DNA from 2 places in the Pseudomonas umsongensis genome. Region 2 is predicted to be linked to the other one. Evidence: riboswitches for the same ligand, from Rfam matches in the RefSeq annotation. Region 2 holds a riboswitch; the other holds the start of a gene.
What was found. A riboswitch is a leader RNA that binds a small molecule or an ion and turns the genes downstream of it on or off. The one in region 2 is predicted to bind cobalamin.
Positions count from the first base shown of each region.

Region 1: another riboswitch for cobalamin. It lies ahead of HGP31_RS13785 (ABC transporter substrate-binding protein); the one in region 2 lies ahead of cobW (cobalamin biosynthesis protein CobW).

Region 1 is NZ_CP051487.1:3,020,635-3,024,215, reverse strand. Features, by position in the region: gene HGP31_RS13795 (DUF6632 domain-containing protein) at 11-379, shown strand; gene HGP31_RS13790 (acetyltransferase domain-containing protein) at 571-1,737, shown strand; cobalamin riboswitch at 1,771-1,965, shown strand; gene HGP31_RS13785 (ABC transporter substrate-binding protein) at 2,112-3,125, shown strand; gene HGP31_RS13780 (FecCD family ABC transporter permease) at 3,122-3,581, shown strand, end outside.
Region 2 is NZ_CP051487.1:3,790,902-3,794,482, forward strand. Features, by position in the region: gene cobN (cobaltochelatase subunit CobN) at 1-409, opposite strand, end outside; gene cobW (cobalamin biosynthesis protein CobW) at 413-1,474, opposite strand; cobalamin riboswitch at 1,574-1,785, opposite strand; cobalamin riboswitch at 1,978-2,202, shown strand; gene HGP31_RS17075 (CbtB domain-containing protein) at 2,325-2,519, shown strand; gene HGP31_RS17080 (CbtA family protein) at 2,531-3,235, shown strand; gene HGP31_RS17085 (cobalamin biosynthesis protein) at 3,232-3,581, shown strand, end outside.

The DNA.
Region 1 (3,581 bases), 770 kb from region 2:
GGAGTCCGCCATGACCGTAGTCGATCGCCTCAGGTTTTTACGCGTCGCTCTAGTTTTGGCTGGCCTCGCGTGCCTTGCTCTCTACCCACTTATGTTGTTCTGGCCGTCCGGCTGGGCTTGGCACGTCGGTCACTCGGACTACCCGATGATGATCGTTGGCATCTACGCCACACTTGGCGTCTTCTTGATCCTGGCCGCACGTGATCCATTAGCCAATCTGAGCCTCATCTGGTTCACCGTGTGGTCTAGCGCTGTACATGGAGGCATCATGGCCGTCCAGGCGGTTACCCAGCCAGGGCAAATGGGGCACTTGGCAGGTGACGTGCCGGCGCTCTTCATCGTGGCGGTTGCCTTGGCCGTCTTGACGCCCCGCTCGTAATTGACCGCTAGTCTCCCGATTGGCCCTCGAGCCCGGCGCTGATCTCAACGAAGTCATCGCCAGCAAGCCGGCTCCTGCAAAGTTAAATAGCATTTCGCCCACACAATCAATTATTTATGTTACGTTATAACAACATAACGATTATCGGTTCTTAACCGACAGCATGACCCACCCCCTGCCTGCGACTTTCAATGACAAACCTTGTTCAAACCCCGCCCACCACCAGCCTGAACCAACGCCTGATATCCATAGATGCCCTCAGAGGCTTGGTGATCCTTCTGATGCTGCTGGATCATGTGCGCGAGACGTTCTTCCTGCACCGCCAGGTCACCGACCCGATGCTTGTCGACAGCACGGAGCCAACGTTGTTTTTCAGCCGCACCCTCGCACATTTGTGTGCGCCGGTGTTCGTTCTGCTCACTGGACTGTCGGCATTCCTGTACGGTGAAAAGCACCAGGGCACGCCGTCGATGTTCCTGTTCAAGCGTGGCCTGTTCCTGGTTGTGCTGGAATTCACCCTGGTGAATTTCGCCTGGACCTTTCAGTTCCCGCCTGCTGTGATCTACCTGCAGGTGATCTGGGCGATTGGTGTCAGCATGATTGCCCTCTCTGTATTGGCCTGGCTACCTCGGCCAATATTGTGTGTCCTGGGCCTGGCCATAGTCGGTTTGCACAACCTGCTCGATCCCCTGCACTTCCCGCCCGGATCGGCGCTGCACCTGCCTTGGGCGATTTTGCATGATCGCGGCTGGATCGAATTCTCCGACCACTTGCGCCTGCGCACCTCCTACCCCGTGCTGCCGTGGATCGGCGTCATCGCCCTGGGTTACTGCATCGGTCCGTGGTTCGCACGCTCTACCTCGTTCGCAATGCGTCAGCGTTATCTGTTGCTGACAGGTGCCTGTGCATTGATCGGTTTCATCGCCCTGCGCCTGGTCAACGGTTATGGCGAAGCGCAGTGGGTGGTTCATGAAAGCACGACAGAAACCCTCATGAGTTTCTTCAACATCACCAAGTACCCCCCTTCCCTGCTGTTCCTGTGCCTGACACTGGGCGTGGGGCTTTTACTGCTGCTTGGCTTCGAGCGGGCCCGGCAGCGCCAATGGATCAGCATCCTGGCGGTATTTGGCGCGGCACCGATGTTTTTCTACCTGCTCCATCTGTATGTGCTGAAAATGCTTTATCTGCTCAGCGCGGCATTTTTCGGCCTGAACCAGGGCGACTACTTCGGCTTCGACGGCATAGGTGCCGTATGGCTGATCGCCGTGCTCCTGGCGGCAACGCTGTATCCACCGGTGCGCTGGTTCGCCGCATTGAAGGCGCGTCGTCGCGATATCGCCTGGCTCAAATACTTCTGATCAGGCGATGGGTTCGCCTCGGGCGGCATGATCGACTACCATGCCGCCGCCGGTTCCCAAACGGGATTCATAGGGAATCCGTGATGCTGCCAACGCATCAAACGGAACTGCCCCCGCAACTGTAGGTGCCGAGCCTGCTCCTGAACTGCCACTGGGATCGATTCCCGGGAAGGCTGGAGCACGCCATGACGCATCAGTCAGGAGACCTGCCGGCCAAGCAACAAATCACTAACCGGCGGGGTGTCCGGGAAGGACATCTGCGCGGGCGTCACTCAGGTGATGGGCCTTGCACTGCTGTTTTCGGCAGCGCTCGATGATGTGTTTTCCAGACCTTGCACCCTGGCTGCGTGTACGGTTCAAATGGAGATTGCATCATGCTGTTGCCGCGCTTTTTCACCCTCGTCACCGGCCTGGGACTTTCTGCCCTCGCCTGTGCCTCCCCTACTCATTACCCGCTGACGATCGAGAACTGCGGCAGCACACTGACGTTCACGCACGCCCCTGTCCGGGCGGTGACTATCGGCCAGGCCGGCACCGAAATGCTCTTCGCCCTGGGACTCGGTGACAAACTGGTCGGCACTTCGCTGTGGTTCAATGATGTGCTGGGCAAATACAAGGGGCAAAACGACAGGATCGAACGCCTGGCCGATAACGAGCCGAGTTTCGAGTCGGTCATCGGCAAGCGCCCGGAACTGGTCGCTGTCGAACTTGAGTGGATGGTCGGCCCGCAAGGCGCAGTCGCTACCCGCGAGCAGTTTCACGAACTGCAGATTCCAACCTATCTCATGCCCTCGGACTGCGAATCCAAGGACAACCTGGTGGGGGCCGACGGCACCCGCCTGCAGCCGTTTCGCATTGACAGTCTCTACAGAAGCATTACCCAACTGGCCGAGATTTTTGATGTCCAGGCGCGCGGGCAGCAACTGAACGCGCAACTGCAGGCCAGCCTGGCCAAGTCCATTGCCGCGGTGCAAGGCAAAGACCTCACGCACACCAGCGCGCTGGTCTGGTTTTCCAGTGCCAGCCTGGACATCGATCCCTATGTCGCCGGGCACAAGGGCATCCCCGACTTCATGCTGGGCACCTTGGGCGTGCGCAATGTGGTGCAGTCCGACGAAGAGTGGCCAACCGTTGGCTGGGAAACCATCGCCAAGGCCAACCCGACATTCCTGGTCATCGCCCGCATGGATCGCCGGCGTTTCCCGGCTGACGACTATCAACGGAAACTGCAATTCCTGCGCAGCGATCCCGTGACCCGCAACATGGACGCGGTGAAAAACAACCGCATCATTATCCTCGACGCCATGGCCATGCAGGCCAGCTTGAGAATGTTCGACGGTCTCGAATCGCTGGCAACGGCCATCAACCGCTACGACCTGCCAAAATGACCGCGACGCTGATTCGCACTCTGCTTGCACTGGTGATGCTGCTCGTGGCCGTGATCGCCGGCGTGGCCATCGGTGAAACCCGCATCGAACCCGGCGTGGTGTTCCAGGTGTTGGCCAATAAAATGTGGATGGCCGGGTATGTCCTCGATCCTATCGATGAGGGCATCGTCTGGAACTACCGCCTGACTCGCGCGTTGGTGGCGGCGGCTTGCGGGGCGGGCCTGGCGACCTGCGGGGTGATCCTGCAATCGCTGCTGCGCAACCCGTTGGCCGATCCCTACCTGCTTGGCATTTCCGCGGGGGCCTCGACGGGTGCGGTGCTGGTGGCGTTGCTGGGCCTGGGTGCCGGAGCGATTTCGATGTCGGCCGGGGCGTTTGCCGGCGCCGTCGCCGCCTTCACCGTCGTGGTATTGCTGGGCCGTGCCAGCGGTTCGCCCGGCAGTACCGGCCAGATCA
Region 2 (3,581 bases):
GCCGGTCGCGATCTCCGGCACCCACGGTACTCAGATCACTGAGCTCCGGGTCCGGTCGATCATCGCCCGGCACCAGGATCAGCTGTACACCCCGCTGCGACAACTCCACCAACCGCTCGACGCCATAGCGCCAATAGGCAATGCCGCCGTGCAGCGAAATCAGGATGACCTTGGCGTGGCGCAGGACTTCGTCGACATACAGATCAACTGATGCATGGTTCTGCACCTGCATCGGGTTGGCCAGGCGCACGCTTGGGTAGTCGTCGGGCAACTGCTGCGCCGCTTCGGCAAGCAACGCCAGGCTGGAGTCGCCGCTGCACAGGATAACCAGCTCGGCGGGGGTTTGCCCTAGGTCGGCAATGTTGTCGTCCGACACGAATCCGCCGGGCTGGGTCCTGAGCAGGTGCATGGGTTACACGCTGAGCGCGGCGCGCAATTGCGCTTCGAGCGTTGTGGCGTCCAGCGCCTGGCCAATCAACACCAGACGGGTGGTGCGTGCTTCTTCAGCGCTCCACTGGCGGTCGAAATGCTTGTCGAATCGGGTGCCCACGCCCTGGATCAGCAGGCGCATCGGTTTGTTCGGGACCGCGGCGAAACCTTTGACGCGCAGGATGCCGTGCTGCACCACCAGTTGGGTCAGTGCATCCATCAGCAGGCTTTCGTCAGATGCCGGCAGTTCGATGGAGATTGAATCGAAGGCATCGTGGTCGTGATCGTCTTCGCCTTCATGGTGGTGATCGTGATGGCTGTGACGGCTGTCGATGTGTTCTTCGGACCCGGCACCGAGGCCGATCAACACGTCCAGCGGCAGGCGCCCGCTACTGGCTTCGATGACTTTCACCGCTGGTGGCAGTTCCTCGGCGACTTCCAGGCGTACCCGTGCCAGGTCTTCAGGGCTGATCAGGTCGGCCTTGTTGAGGATCACCAGGTCGGCGCTGGCCAACTGGTCGGCGAACAGCTCGTGCAAAGGCGATTCGTGATCCAGGTTCGGGTCGAGTTTGCGCATGGCGTCGACTTGATCCGGGAACGCGGCGAACGTGCCAGCCGCGACGGCCGGGCTATCGACCACGGTGATCACCGCGTCTACGGTGCAGGCACTGCGAATTTCCGGCCACTGGAAGGCCTGGACCAAAGGTTTTGGCAGGGCCAGGCCGGACGTTTCGATCAGGATGTGGTCTAGGTCGCCACGACGGGCCACCAGTTCGCGCATCACCGGGAAGAACTCTTCCTGTACGGTGCAGCACAGGCAGCCGTTGGCCAGTTCGTAGACACGGCCGTTGGCCTCTTCTTCGGTGCAACCGATAGAGCACTGCTTGAGGATTTCGCCGTCAATGCCCAGCTCGCCGAACTCGTTGACGATCACCGCGATGCGGCGGCCTTGGGCGTTGTCGAGCATGTGCCGCAGCAAGGTGGTTTTGCCCGAGCCGAGGAAGCCGGTGACGATGGTGACGGGGAGTTTGGCCAGTGTTTTCATCGGATGCCCTTTGGCAAGGTGGCGGGCATACGGGACGAGAACCGGCAACGCACACGCGCGCAGGAAGCGTTCGCCACCGGATCACCCCGCCCGGTTGTAGTGAGAATCTGTATCGAGGCAGGTCTCCTGGCTGACGGCTGGCCAGTCGTTGGACTGGCGGTTGCTGCGCCTTCCCGCGCGCGCCATGGCTGGCGCATGCAGTGGCATGGCAGAAACTGAACCGTTCACAGTTGCGGGGGCAGCCGCGGCATTGACCGCGTTCCCTTCTTAGCTTCGACAAACGCCGAAGAACCTCGAAAGCGCAAGGCTACGCATGGTATCGGGGCGGGTCAATGTTCACATGATTCCTGCGGTGCGCCCTTCGCGAGCAAGCCCGCTCCCACACTTGAGGGTCTGCCCTGAAGGAACTCGGTCAAATGTGGGAGCGGGCTTGCTCGAAGGGAACAACTCGATGTTCAAGTGAGAACCCTTGCCAATTGACGCCCGCCCCCCGCCCATGCTCTCCTACGCATCTTGTTACGGGTGCCCTTCACAGGGTGAAACGGGAAACCGGTGAATCATGTGCTTTACTTCAGGCCATGTCAGTCCGGTGCTGCCCCCGCAACGGTAAGCGAGTGAAGCGTCAGATCCACTGTGCCAATGCGGCATGGGAAGGTGACGCTGGAAGGTTCAGGCTAACGCCTGCGCCCCTCGTGAGCCCGGAGACCGGCCCGCAACACAAAGTGACCATCACCATCACTTCAATCAACAAACCCGCGGTGGGCGGGCGCTGTTCGGACTTCTGCGCGCTCGGTCGTGCGGAGTTCTGCTTGCGCTCTTATTCCCCGCTGACCGAACAGAGGGAAGCGCCATGTCGATTATCAGCAGCACCGGCCACAGCAATGCCGCCAGCAGCACCACTACCCTGTCCCAACGCCTGACCGCGGCGTTTTTTGCGTCAATCCTCGGCGCCAGCCTGGTGTATTTCGCCGGTTTCTCGCACATCGAAGCAGTGCACAACGCCGCACACGATACGCGCCACAGTTCCGCGTTCCCGTGCCATTGAGACCTGTCGACATGATCAAGCGTATTGCGCAAACCGCAGGTTTCACCGGGTTGCTGGCCGCCCTGCTGCTGACCCTGCTGCAAAGCTTGTGGGTTTCACCGCTGATTTTGCAGGCCGAAACCTACGAACAATCAGGACCAGCAGCGGTTGAAGTTCATGAACACGCCGCTGGTGTAGCCGCACATACCCACGATGCCGAAGCCTGGGAACCGGAAGACGGCTGGCAGCGTGTGCTGTCGACCACTGGCGGTAACCTGGTAGTGGCGGTTGGTTTCGCCCTGATGCTCGCTGGTCTCTACACCCTGCGCGCGCCGACCAAAACCTCCCAGGGCCTGCTCTGGGGCTTGGCTGGCTACGCGACATTTGTGCTGGCGCCGACGCTTGGCCTGCCACCTGAGTTGCCGGGCACCGCGGCTGCCGATCTGGCGCAACGCCAACTCTGGTGGATCGGCACCGCCGCCTCCACCGCTGTCGGTATCGCCCTGATCGTGTTCAGCCGTCACTGGCTGATGAAAGTCCTTGGCGTGGCGATCCTTGCGGTGCCTCATGTGATTGGCGCTCCGCAACCGCAAGTGCACTCGATGCTCGCTCCAGAGGCACTGGAAACTCAGTTCAAGATCGCTTCGCAGCTGACCAACATGGCGTTCTGGCTGGCCCTGGGCCTGATCAGTGCCTGGTTGTTCCGCCGCAAAAGCGATGGTCAATACCCCGCATGACAGGCCTCAGCGCAGCGCCGACCCTGGTGGTCGGCCTGGGCTGCCAGCGTGGCTGCCCCGTCAGCACGTTGCGGGCACTGCTTGACCAGGCACTGCAGGCGCACCAGATCGAACTGCATCGGATCAAGGCCCTGGCCAGCATCGACTTGAAGCGCAACGAACCGGCGCTGAACGAACTGGCCGAACAGCTTGGGTTACAGATGATGTATTTCAGCAGTGAACAACTGGCGAGCTATCAACCCCGACTGAGCCATCATTCGGACATCGCCTTTGAACGCACCGGGTGCTATGGCGTAGCGGAAAGTGCCGCCCTGGCACTGGCCGAGCAACTGGCCAACGGCCCGGC